3 regions of the Neorhizobium sp. PAMB6630 genome follow, and region 3 is predicted to be linked to each of the others. Evidence: predicted binding sites of a transcription regulator. Region 3 holds the regulator's gene; each other region holds the start of a gene.
The links. Region 3 encodes LexA, which represses DNA repair genes until DNA is damaged. Its sites were predicted from a motif close to TGTTCNNNNTGTGTTCNG; they were not measured.

Region 1 (4,281 bases), 1.6 Mb from region 3:
ATTCCAGCGGCTGTCGATGTGGACGTGATGCTGCGCGAACTGGCGCTCTCCATGCCCGCGACCAAGGCGGCAGCCGAAGCCGCCCGCCTCACCGGCCTGTCGCGCAAGGATCTCTACCAGCGCCTCATCGAGCTGAAGGACGGCGATGGCGGCTAAGGCTGGCAACCGACGGCGCCGAAAAGCCGAGCGCCGCGGGCGCCTGTCGGAATACGTTGCCGCCGCCTTCCTGCTGGCCAAGGGCTACCGCATCTTGGGCCTTCGGGTGCGCACGCCTGTTGGCGAAATCGACATCGTGGCGCGCAAGGGCGACCTTGTCGCCTTTGTCGAAGTGAAGGCGAGACGGCTTGAGACGGCGGCCGTTGATGCCGTCGGCGGGTTCTCGCAGCAGCGCATCAGGGCGGCAAGCGACCTGTGGCTCTCTCGCCGCAGCGATGGGCACACTCTGTCGCAACGGTATGACATCATTGCCGTCAGGCCGTGGCGGATCCCCCGTCATTTCCCGGATGCGTTTTGAAAACCGCAAGCCCGTTGCCATTGAAGGTTCGCCGTCCTACATCAGGCAGGCAATTTGACAAGGGGCAGGGTATGGCCAAGATCCGCAAAGTCGCGTTCCAGATGGACCATGTGTCCAGCATCAACATCGCGGGTGATTCCACCTTCGCCATCGCGCTGGAAGCGCAGGCGCGCGGTTATGAGCTTTACCACTATACGCCCGACCGGCTGACCATGCGCGACGGCCGCATTTTCGCGGCGATCGAGCCGATGAGCCTGCGCGATGAAAAGGGCAACCATTTTACGCTCGGCGAACGCGAACGCGTCGATCTCTCGACGATGGACGTCATCCATCTGCGCCAGGATCCGCCTTTCGACATGGGTTATATTACCTCCACCCATCTGCTGGAGCGGCTGCATCCGAAGACGCTGGTGGTGAACGATCCGGCCTGGGTGCGCAATTCGCCGGAAAAGATTTTTGTCACCGAATTTGCCGACCTGATGCCGCCGACGCTGATCTCGCGCGATGTCGGCGAAATCACGCGCTTCCGCGACGAGATCGGCGATATCATCCTGAAACCGCTTTATGGCAATGGCGGCGCCGGCGTGTTTCATTCCACCCGCGACGACCGCAATTTCACCTCGCTGCTCGAAATGTTTTCGCAGATGTATCGCGGCGAACCCTTTATTGCGCAAGGTTATTTGCCGGCCGTGCGCAAGGGCGACAAGCGCATTCTGCTTGTTGACGGCAAGCCCGTCGGCGCCATCAACCGGGTGCCGGCCGAGCATGACGCGCGCTCCAATATGCATGTCGGCGGGCGCGCGGAAGCGACCGAACTCACCGCGCGCGAAGAGGAAATCTGCGCCCGCATCGGGCCGGCCCTTCGCGAACGCGGCTTCCTCTTTGTCGGCATCGACGTCATCGGCGACTTCATGACGGAGATCAACGTGACCTCGCCGACGGGCATCCGCGAGGTGAAGAAATTCGGCGGTGCCGATGTTGCAGCTCTGTTGTGGGACGCTATCGAAGAAAAGCGCGCCTGACCACGCGCCTGTTCTCCTTTGTTCCCATTCCTGAAATACAGAAAAATCTAATACAGTAGCCGGATAAAATTGTTCCGCGAATGTTCTTGTTTTAGTCCCGTGATTGTGTTTGATTGTATTTAGGCGCCACAACAACTTCAGTGAGTGGAACACGGGCGCACAAGGGGCAGGGGCATGGTGGCGCGCGTCAGCACGGTGGCGTTCCAGGGCATAGAGGGCGTGCCTGTGGATGTGCAGGTCATGGTCGGCCCCGGCAAGCTGGGAATGCATATCGTCGGCCTGCCGGACAAGGCGGTGGCCGAAAGCCGGGAGCGGGTGCAGGCAGCGCTTCACGCGTCCGGCCTTGCACTTCCGCCAAAGAAGATCACCATCAATCTGGCGCCGGCGGATCTTCCGAAGGAAGGTTCGCATTTCGATCTGCCGATCGCTCTGGGGTTGATGGCGGTGCTCGGCGCCATTCCGGCCGAGGCTCTCTCCGGTTACGTCGTGCTGGGTGAGCTGAACCTGGATGGAACTCTTGCCGCCGTTGCCGGCGCGCTGCCGGCAGCCATTGGCGCCAATGCGCAGGACAAGGGCCTGATCTGCCCCTTCGACAGCGGCGCGGAAGCGGCCTGGGCTGGCAGCGGCATTGATATTCTGGCGCCGCGCAGCCTGATTGCGCTCGCCAACCATTTTCGTGGCACGCAGGTTTTGTCGCGACCGCAGCCGGCGGTGCGGGCCGCACCCGCCAACCTGCCGGATCTCGCCGACATCAAGGGCCAGGAAAGTGCCAAGCGGGCGCTGGAAGTGGCAGCCGCCGGCGGCCACAACCTCTTGATGGTTGGCCCGCCCGGTTCGGGAAAATCGATGCTGGCAGCGCGGCTTCCCTCCATCCTGCCGCCGCTTTCGGCTGTGGAACTGCTCGAAGTGTCGATGATCCATTCGATCGCCGGCCAGCTTTCCGGCGGCAAGCTCTCCGACCGCCGACCGTTTCGCACACCGCATCATTCGGCCACCATGGCAGCGCTTGTCGGCGGCGGGCTCCGGGCAAAGCCGGGCGAGGCCTCGCTGTCGCATCACGGCGTACTTTTTCTCGACGAATTTCCGGAATTTTCGCCGCAGGTGCTGGACGCGCTGCGCCAGCCGCTGGAAACCGGCGAATGCGTGATCGCACGCGCCAACCACCGCGTCACCTATCCCGCCGCCATCCAGTTGGTGGCGGCCATGAACCCGTGCCGCTGCGGCATGGCGGGCGAGCCGGGTCACACCTGCGCCCGCGGGCCGCGCTGCGTCAGCGATTACCAGAACCGTATCTCCGGGCCGCTGATGGACCGCATCGATATCCGCATCGACGTGCCCTCGGTCTCGGCTGCCGATCTCATCCGTCCGCGCCCTGCCGAAAGCAGCGCGACAGTTGCGGCGCGTGTTGCTGCGGCCCGCAACCGCCAGCGCGACCGCTTCGCAGAAGCCGGCCTTCCGTTGATCGGCACCAATGCCCGCTGCTCGACGGCGCTGATCGAACAGTTTGCCGAACCGGATGCCGGGGGCTTGCAGCTTTTGCGGGATGCGGCCGAAAAACTCAAATTTTCAGCCCGCGGTTATCACCGGGTGCTGAAGGTTGCCCGCACGCTTGCCGATCTCGACGGTCAGGAGCGGGTGGGACGCATTCATCTCGCCGAAGCCATTTCCTACCGGATTGCCGGCGAACGGCTGACGGCAGCGGCCTGAGGCGACAACGGCACGCCACATCGGAGAGGATGCCGGCGAGGGGATGGGCGGATTTTTATGATCAGCGGGCGGCGATATAGGCGGCAGTGCCAGCCAGGATGCTTGCGGCGGAACGGTTGAGAAGCATCAGCGCTGTTGGTTTCTTCAGGAGGATGCGGGCCTTGGAGGCAAGCAGGATATAGGGAATGAGAACCGCCATCAGCACGACGAAGGTGAGGGCGACAAGGGCTGCGTAGTCGGTCGCGCCAATCTGCGTGAGGGGGATGAGTGTGGGCACCAGCGCCACATAGAACAGCATGGTTTTCGGGTTTCCGAGCGTCACCAGCAGACCGGACAGGAAGGAAAGGCCAAGGCCGGGCGCCGCCTTGGCGACAATATCCTGCGCCAGAAGGCCGGCAGTCCAGAGTTTCCAGGCGATATAGATCAGGTAGACCGCGCCGGCATATTTGAGGATCAGAAACGGGGTCGTAAAATTCTGCGCAACGATGGCAAGGCCAAGGATGACCGCCGTCAGATAGACCAGATCGCCGAGAATGAGGCCGAGTCCCATGAAGAAGGTCGGGCGAAAGCCAGATCCCAGCGCGCGGGCAACGATTGCCGTCATGCCCGGGCCGGGAATGGCAGCGGCGACGAAGAGCGCAGCGGCATAAGTCAGCAGGGTCGTCAGTGTCATGAAAGGCCTCCCACCCGTTTATGCCTGATCACCGACCGGCGGGTATCTGTCAAGGATGACGCCGCATCTGCCACGGCACTTCCCACGTATGCCGCCCCGAAAAAAGCCAAATGTTGATGCGTAGAAGCGAGTAAATTGCGGTACTAATTAGTACTTGCATCGGTCACCTCCGGAAGGGCGAGGCCTTGCAGGCGGCTGCCGGGACCTCATGCTGGTTTCCGATGCGCAAACTTGTCTTCAAACGCCGTCAACAAGGTAAATTTTAATGGCCTCCGTTTCCGCTGCAATCGCGTGCCGCTCCAAGCTTCCACTTGCGCTTCCCCCTTACTCGCCGGCTGCTTTATCCCTTGCCGTTCTCAGCTTCG
Region 2 (4,281 bases), 1.8 Mb from region 3:
ACAAAGAAGGGCCGGACATTTTCCATGAGGGGGGATTTGCATGACGAGAATTGCATTGGTGTCCGGTGGCACGCGTGGTATCGGCGCGGCCATCGCCACAGCCCTGAAGGCTGCAGGTTATGTTGTTGCCGCAAATTATGCCGGCAATGACGAACGTGCCAAAGCCTTCGAGGCGGAGACGGGCATTCCCGTTTTCAAATGGGATGTTTCATCCTACGAGGCCTGCGCCGAGGGGATTGCGCAGGTCGAGGCGTCGCTTGGCCCTATCGACGTGCTGGTCAACAATGCCGGCATTACCCGCGACGCCATGTTTCACAAGATGACGCCTGGGCAGTGGAGCGAGGTGATCAACACCAACCTCACCGGCCTCTTCAACATGACGCATCCTGTCTGGAGCGGCATGCGAGACCGTGGTTTTGGTCGCGTCATCAACATCTCCTCGATCAACGGCCAGAAGGGCCAGATGGGGCAGGCCAATTATTCGGCGGCCAAGGCTGGCGATATCGGCTTTACCAAAGCGCTGGCGCAGGAGGGGGCCGCCAAGAACGTCACCGTCAACGCCATCTGCCCGGGTTATATCGGCACAGAGATGGTTCTGGCTGTTCCCGAGCGTGTGATGAACGAACGCATCCTGCCGCAGATCCCGGTCGGACGGCTGGGCCAGCCGGAGGAAATTGCGCGTTGCGTGGTGTTTCTCGCGTCCGACGATGCCGGTTTCATCACCGGGGCAACGCTCAGCGCCAATGGCGGGCAATATCTCGCCTGACACGTTTTTGCGTGGCAGACTGGTTTGCGTGGGGGACTGGCTCCACGGAGGCAAAACGACAGACAAAACAAAACCGGCGCGGATCTCCGCGCCGGTTTTGCATATGATGGATTGGCAGTCTTTAGCGGCAGCGGGCTTCGTAGTTGCGGCCATAGCGGTCGCGATAGACGCAGTAACCCTGGCGCTTCTGCGATTCGCCGATGGCAGCGCCCACAAGGCCACCGCCGACGGCGCCCACGGCTGCACCACCCCAGCTGTTGGTGACGAGGCCGCCGATGACGGCACCGGAGCCGGCGCCGATGGCCGTGCCTCTCTCGGTCGATGTGCAGGATGCGAGCATGCCCATAACGGCTGCGACGGCCAAAATCTTCTTCATGGTGTGGTTCCTTCCCTTATTCGGTTCGACGGTTCTTGAAACTTAGATTCTGCCCATCAGGAGCAGGATGAGCAAAATCACCACGACGAGGCCAAGACCGCCGGATGGCCCATAGCCCCAGCTCCGGCTGTAGCCCCAGTTGGGAAGCGCGCCGAGAAGAAGAAGGACGAGGATAACGAGCAGGATTGTCCCGAGCATGTGGTGGTCTCCGATGCACAAAAGCATTTGATTGTGCGACGAAAACGCGGATCTTCATTTTTTGTTCCATGCGCTGCAAAGCGATCGGACAAACAGAAATCCTGATCCCCGATCCGAAAGGGGAAAACTGCCGCATGCTACGGCGACAGGCGCATGGCTCGGAATGTTAGCGGATGAAACGGCGCGCAGCCCAGACAAGGACGAGGCCCGCAACGGCCAGCAGGCCGCCACGCAGGATCCACGGTGTCTGGTTGATCATGAAGCTTTCAGCCGGATAGGGGAAGAGGCCTGTCCCCTGCGCCATCCACAGGACCCCCATGAGGATCGCGAGAACACCAATCACGGTGAGGAGAAGTCTAAGGACGGCCATCATGGCGAAACTCCGTCTGGTCCTCGCAAAATGGCAGGACTTGCAGCACGCGGCGAACTTTTTGGCGCCGGCTTCAGCCTCAAGCGGATGCCAGCGCTCGACCATCCGTCCGATATGGGCGGCTGTCAAGCAAAGCGACAGGCGGCCACTCAATCCTGGGGTTCGCAATGTCAACAGCAGGCGAACAAAGGATGAATCGGCGCCAGTCGCGATTCGTCGCCGATTCGTTCGCAGCGTGTTCCTGCCCTGAACGACGTCATGGCGCACAAATTGGCGTTTCGCCAAGAATTTCGACCCAAAACGAAGAGTGCGGCGTCTTGTGGCTTGCCTTATCCGCGTGGGATCGCCATGTGTTCGCTGGATGCGCTCCGCCGAGCTGCATCCGGACACGATGCGCGGATAATGCTTTGAATTCCCAGCCCATGATCTTGAGCGGTCGCGGTGTTACCGCGGTCCTCGGCCCGACCAATACCGGCAAGACCCATTACGCCATCGAGCGGATGGTGGCGCATGGTTCCGGTGTGATCGGCCTGCCGCTTCGCCTTCTGGCGCGCGAGGTCTATACGCGCGTGGTGGAAAAGGTCGGCGCAAAACATGTGGCCCTCGTCACCGGCGAGGAAAAGATCTCTCCTCCCAATGCCCGCTTTTCCGTCTGTACCGTGGAAGCCATGCCGCGCGAGACGAAGGCCGCCTTTGTCGCTATCGACGAGGTGCAGCTCGCTGGCGATCTGGAACGCGGACATATTTTTACCGACCGCATTCTGCATTTGCGTGGCCGCGAGGAAACCCTTTTGCTTGGCGCCGGCACTATGCGCCCCATCCTCGAAAAGCTGTTGCCCGGCATCACGGTTGTCGAGCGTCCGCGCCTGTCGACATTGTTTTATGCCGGCCAGAAGAAGATCACCCGCCTGCCGCAGCGCACGGCCATCGTCGCCTTTTCGGCAGACGAGGTTTATGCGATCGCGGAACTGATCCGGCGTCAGCGCGGCGGGGCGGCGGTGGTGCTGGGCGCACTCAGCCCCCGCACGCGAAATGCGCAGGTGGGCCTCTATCAGGCCGGCGATGTGGAATATCTGGTCGCGACCGATGCGATCGGCATGGGCCTCAACCTCGATGTCGATCACGTTGCCTTTGCGCAGGATCGCAAGTTCGACGGTTATCAGTTCCGCAATCTGAATGCCGGAGAGATGGGCCAGATCGCCGGCCGTGCCGGCCGTCACCTGAAGGACGGCACGTTTGGCGTGACGGGCCAGGTGCAACCGTTCGACGACGAGCTTGTGGAGCGCATCGAGGGCCATCACTTCGACCAGGTAAAGGTGCTGCAGTGGCGCTCCAAGCAGCTGGATTTTTCCTCGCTGCGCGACTTGCGCGCGAGTCTCGATATAGCGCCGGTCATTGCGGGGCTGACCCGAGCCCTGCCGGCAACCGATAGTCAGGCGCTGGATTATCTTGCCCGCTACCCGGAAATCCGGGATGCTGCTACAACGCCAGAGCGAGTGGAAAAACTGTGGGAAGCCTGCGCGCTTCCCGATTATCGCCGCATTACACCGGCTCAGCATGCCGATCTGATCTCCACACTGTTTTCAGATCTGGTGCGCCATGGCACGGTAAACGAAGATTTTATGGCCGAGCAGGTGCAACGCGCCGATCGGACCGATGGGGAAATCGATACGCTTTCTGCGCGTATCGCCCAGATCAGAACTTGGACCTATGTATCCAACCGTCCGGGTTGGCTGGCGCATCCGACACACTGGCAAGAAAAGACGCGAGAAATCGAGGACAGGTTGTCGGACGCGCTACATGAAAGGTTGACGAAACGCTTTGTTGATCGCAGGACATCTGTGCTCATGAAGCGCCTGAGAGAGAATGCGATGCTGGAAGCTGAAATCAGTGTGAATGGGGATGTCTTCGTCGAGGGACACCACGTCGGTCAATTAGCCGGTTTCCGGTTTACGCCCGTCTCCGGGACCGAAGGTCCGGATGCGAAGGCGGTGCAGGGGGCAGCGCAGAAGGCGCTGGCGCTGGAATTCGAGGCGCGCGCTGCGCGTCTTTATGCCTGCGGCAACAGCGACCTCGTCGTCGGGTCCGATGGCACGGTGCGTTGGCTGGGTGACCCCGTCGCCCGTCTCGCTGCGGCCGATCACATCATGCATCCGCGCCTCATTATGCTTGCCGATGAACAGTTGACCGGCAATGCACGTGACCATGTGGCCGCGCGCCTGGAACGCTACGTCAACCATCATATTGCAACGGTGCTGAAGCCGCTCGACGATCTCTCGCGCGCCGAAGACCTGCAGGGCCTTGCCAAGGGCCTCGCTTTCCAGCTGGTCGAAAATCTCGGCGTGCTGTTCCGTCGTGATGTGGCAGACGACGTCAAGACGCTCGATCAGGATGCGCGCGCTTCGATGCGCCGTTACGGCATCCGCTTTGGCGCCTACCACATCTTCATGCCGGCACTTCTGAAGCCGGCGCCGGCCGAACTGATCACGCTCCTCTGGGCGTTGAAGAACGACGGCCTCGACAAGCCCGGTTACGGCGACCTCATTCCGGCGCTGGCCGCCGGCCGCACGT
Region 3 (4,281 bases):
GATTGAAGGTCTCGTGGAAAAACGCGAGGCGGCAGCCGGCGGGCGCTGGCGTTATACGGTGCGCATTTTGACAACCGCTGACCCCGTCATGCCCGTCCGCCGGAACGCGCCGTTCTGCTTTCCCGCACTGCACACGAAGCCTTTGAGACGGGCACGCGGATTGCCGGCAGGGCACGGCTTTCCCCACCTTCCGGACCGGCTCTGCCCGGGCTCGCTGATTTTGCGTTTTCTGCCTATTTTCAAGGCATCGGCGCTGTCGGCTTTTTCTATGGGGCGCCGCAAAAGGTCGGCATCGGCACGCATGAAAACTGGTCGACCCGCATCCTTGGCAAGCTGTTTGAACTGCGAAGCGAGATCGGAACCCGCATCCGCGCCGTGGTTCCCGGCGATGCCGGGGCTTTCGCCGCCGCCATCGTCACCGACGAGCGCCGCGCCATCTCGGAAAAAACCATCGAGGCGCTGCGGGTCGCGGGGCTTGCGCATATCGTGGCGATCTCCGGGCTTAACATGGCGCTGGCCGCCGGCATCTTTTTTGTCGGCGCACGAATGGTGTTCAGCCTGTTTGCCGGCTTTGCGCAGCGGTTTCCCGTCAAGAAGATCGCAGCCATCGGCGCGCTGGCCATGGTGACGGCCTATTATCTCATTTCCGGTTTCGGTGTTTCGGCCGAGCGCGCCTATGTGATGATGGTGATCATGCTGGCCTCGGTGCTGTTCGACCGTCCGTCGATCAGCCTGCACAATGTGGCGCTCTCGGCGCTCGTCATCCTGGTCCTGACACCCTCGGCGGTGCTGGGGCCCAGTTTCCAGATGTCATTTTCCGCAACGGCCGCACTTGTGGCCGGTTACGCCGCCTGGTCGAGCCTCCATGGCGATCCGCATGATCCGCTTGCCGCGCGACGTCCGGCACTGCTTGCCGCTACAGCCGCTCTATCCAGCATGGTCGCCGGCGTGGTGCTGACCTCGCTCATCGGCGCACTCTCCACCTCGATCTTCTCTGTTTCCCACTTCCACCGCGTCGCCACTTATGGCCTTGCCGGCAATCTCGCGGCCATGCCGATCATATCGCTGATCGTCATGCCCTTCGGCATGCTTGCCATGCTGCTGATGCCGTTCGGGCTGGAGGCGCCGTTCCTGAAACTGATGGGTTTTGGCGTTGAGCTGGTTATCTCCGTTGCCGAGACGGTGGCGGGTTGGGGAGGAGACGCCCCGGTCGGGCGACAGCATGGCTGGTTCCTGCCCATAGCCTCGTTCGGCTTTCTGATTCTGGTCCTCCTGCGCACACGGCTAAAACTGCTCGGCCTGCCGGTCATGGCCGCGGCACTCATTTTGTCGTTCTGGCCTGACGATGCCGCACGGCCAAGCCTGCTGGTTTCGGAAGATGCAAGCCTCGTCGCCCTCATCGACGGACAGACGGCCGCCACCAACCGCAGGACACCGCCCGATTTCATCTATCGCCAGTGGCAGAATGCGCTCATCATCGACAAGACGCTTGCGCCGATCATGCCCCGACGTAACACTGCGGCAAAACCGCAAGACTTGCCCCCCGGCACCTCCAAGAGCGCCCATGCACAGCCCGGCGTCGATGCAGCACACAACCGCCAGACGGGAGCCGATGCAGACACGCCCGAAACAGAGATCGCCACAGACATCCGCGCGGTCGTTCCCGAGGAAGGACACAAGCCAAGCCCATCAGACGCTGACGCGATTCACTTGAACTCTGGCCGAACCGAGACAGGCGTTTCCCCCCGAAAGCCACCAGATCCGCCCTTGACCAAACAGGAGTTGCGAGAGGCTGCCACCGCCATGGACAAAGCCCTGACCAGCGCTCCTCCCGGTCAATTCACCTGCATTGCCGGTCTCGGCTGTTTTGCCCGTTCGCTGGAAAAGGTGCGAATCGCCACCATCGAGGACCCGCGTTATGCGGGAACCGCCTGCGATACGGCCGACGTGGTGATTGCCGCCCGTGCCCGATTCGAAACCTGCCGCTCCGGCGCGCTGATGCTCACTCTGACGACGCTGCGCAAGACAGGAGCCCTCGAAATCCGCTTTGCTGGCAGCACCCGCCTCGCTGACTGGACGGCGAGTGGCGCCAGCATCGGCAACAAACGCCCCTGGAGCATCCACCGAACCTATGATTGGCGGCAGCGCATCTTTGACGAGACGCTGCCGCAACCGGTTGTCGAACTGCTCAGTGATAGCGGCGGATGAGACCGACGAGCTTGCCCTGAATTTTCACCCGGTCCGGCCCGAAGATGCGGGTCTCGTAAGCGGGGTTCGCCGCTTCAAGCGCAATCGAGGCGCCCTTGCGGCGAAAACGCTTCAACGTCGCTTCCTCGTCATCGACAAGCGCCACGACGATATCACCGGGCGTGGCCGTGCTGCCATTGCGGATGATCACCGTGTCGCCATCCATGATGCCGGCTTCGATCATTGAATCGCCCTTTACCTCCAGCGCGTAATGCTCGCCGGTGCCCAGCATCTCAATCGGCACGCTGATGGCATGGGTATTGTTCTGGATAGCCGAAATCGGCACGCCGGCAGCAATACGTCCCATGACGGGAACGGTGGCAGAGCCGGTATATTCTTCGACAGCCGGAGCTGGCGGGGCAGGGCGTGTGGCCGGCGGCTTGCCGAGGCTGCCTTCGATGACGCTGGGCGAAAACCCGCGACGCGGCTGGGCCGGCGGCGAATAGGATTCCGGCAGCTTGATCACCTCAAGCGCCCGCGCCCGGTTCGGCAGCCGTCGAATGAAGCCACGCTCCTCAAGCGCGGTAATCAGGCGGTGGATGCCTGATTTCGACGCCAGATCGAGGGCATCCTTCATCTCGTCGAAGGAGGGCGGTACACCGGATTCCTTCATCCGTTCGTGAATAAACAGGAGCAGTTCCTGCTGTTTGCGTGTGAGCATGAAGACAACCTCGAAGTGGAAACAAATCCAGAACAGACACTATATGTTCCATATGTGTTCCGCAAGCCCTCAAAAGCCGGGGATAAAACACCGATTGCTGAGAGCGTGCGGGATATTCAAGCGCTTATCCGGCGCTACACTGCGGCCCGCATCGTCCAAGGAGAGAATCATGGCCCGCCCGCTTGATCATATTGTCATGCCCGTCCGCACACTTGCGGTGGCGCGCCAGCGGCTGGGGACGCTCGGCTTCACCGTGGCGCCGGATGCGCAGCATCCGTTTGGGACGCAGAATGCCTGCGTGTTTCTCTCCGATGGTCTGTATCTGGAGCCATTGGCGATCCGTGACCGTGCTGCTGTCGAACGCACGGCAGGAGAGGGCAATGTGTTTACCGGGCGAGATCTCGCCTTCCGTGCCGCCTGCGGGGACGATGGATTTTCTGGTCTGGTGGTTGCTTCGCCGGATGCCGATGGAGACCACGCGCGGTTTGTCGCAGCGGGTCTCTCCGCCGGCGAGATCCTTGAATTTTCCCGGGCGGCGCTGACGGCGGACGGACATGAGGTGATCGCGCGCTTCAGGCTGGCCTTCGCCGAAAGCGGATCTCCCGAATTTATCCTGTTCGCCTGCGAGCGGCTTAATCCCTTGCCGGCCGACCGGGCGCATCTGGAGCGGCATCAAAACGGTGTCGTTGGATTACGCGGCGTGTGGCTTGCCGCAGATGATACGACCGCTGCGCTGCCGGTTCTTGAGACGGTATTGGAAACCAAAGCCGTCACGGATGCCTCGGGTCATGTCTTTCAGGCGCCGAATGGACATGTTGTGCTGTCGTCGCGGCAGGGAGTTGCGGACGAACTCGGCATTGATCTGTCCCCGTCAGCCGGCGGGCTTTGTGGTGCCGCGGTGGTGTTTGCCACACCGGATCTTGCCGTGACAGCAGATTGCCTTGCTGCTAATGACGTGGCCTTTAAGAAAAGAGGCACGCGCATCGTCGTTGCCGCAGCCCCCGGTCAGGGCGCTGCTTTCGTGTTTGAGGAGTGATCATGGCCGTCACAGCCAATGCAGAGGTATCCGTCGGCGAGGGTTCGGCCCGCGTCGTTTTTTCAAACACCGGCCGCCTGTCGCTGATCGCCGGCCCCTGCCAGATGGAAAGCCGCGACCACGCCTTTATGATGGCCGGCGCCGTCAAGGAAATCTGCGATGATCTTGGCATCGGTCTTGTCTACAAATCCTCTTTCGACAAGGCGAACCGCACCTCGATTGCGGGCAAGCGCGGCATCGGGCTCGAGACGGCCATGGAGATCTTTTCTGATCTGAAGGCCGAGTTCGGCTTTCCGGTGCTGACCGATATTCACACGGAAGAACAATGCGCCGTGGT

Region 1: a site for LexA is predicted at 1,607-1,624, ahead of AC4CWF_RS17015 (YifB family Mg chelatase-like AAA ATPase). Genes of this name have one in related genera too.
Region 2: a site for LexA is predicted at 1,936-1,953, ahead of AC4CWF_RS01070 (helicase-related protein). Genes of this name have one in related genera too.

What each region holds. Positions count from the first base shown of each region.
Region 1 covers NZ_CM177836.1:3,568,301-3,572,581, reverse strand. The annotation lists gene rsmI (16S rRNA (cytidine(1402)-2'-O)-methyltransferase) at 1-156, shown strand, start outside; gene AC4CWF_RS17025 (YraN family protein) at 146-514, shown strand; gene gshB (glutathione synthase) at 586-1,536, shown strand; gene AC4CWF_RS17015 (YifB family Mg chelatase-like AAA ATPase) at 1,711-3,243, shown strand; gene AC4CWF_RS17010 (LysE family translocator) at 3,305-3,916, opposite strand; gene AC4CWF_RS17005 (DUF3313 domain-containing protein) at 4,182-4,281, shown strand, end outside.
Region 2 covers NZ_CM177836.1:240,706-244,986, forward strand. The annotation lists gene AC4CWF_RS01050 (beta-ketoacyl-ACP reductase) at 41-766, shown strand; gene AC4CWF_RS01055 (YMGG-like glycine zipper-containing protein) at 888-1,142, opposite strand; gene AC4CWF_RS01060 (DUF3309 family protein) at 1,185-1,340, opposite strand; gene AC4CWF_RS01065 (hypothetical protein) at 1,507-1,713, opposite strand; gene AC4CWF_RS01070 (helicase-related protein) at 2,133-4,281, shown strand, end outside.
Region 3 covers NZ_CM177836.1:2,002,416-2,006,696, forward strand. The annotation lists gene AC4CWF_RS09425 (ComEC/Rec2 family competence protein) at 376-2,208, shown strand; gene lexA (transcriptional repressor LexA) at 2,189-2,908, opposite strand; gene AC4CWF_RS09435 (VOC family protein) at 3,078-3,944, shown strand; gene kdsA (3-deoxy-8-phosphooctulonate synthase) at 3,947-4,281, shown strand, end outside.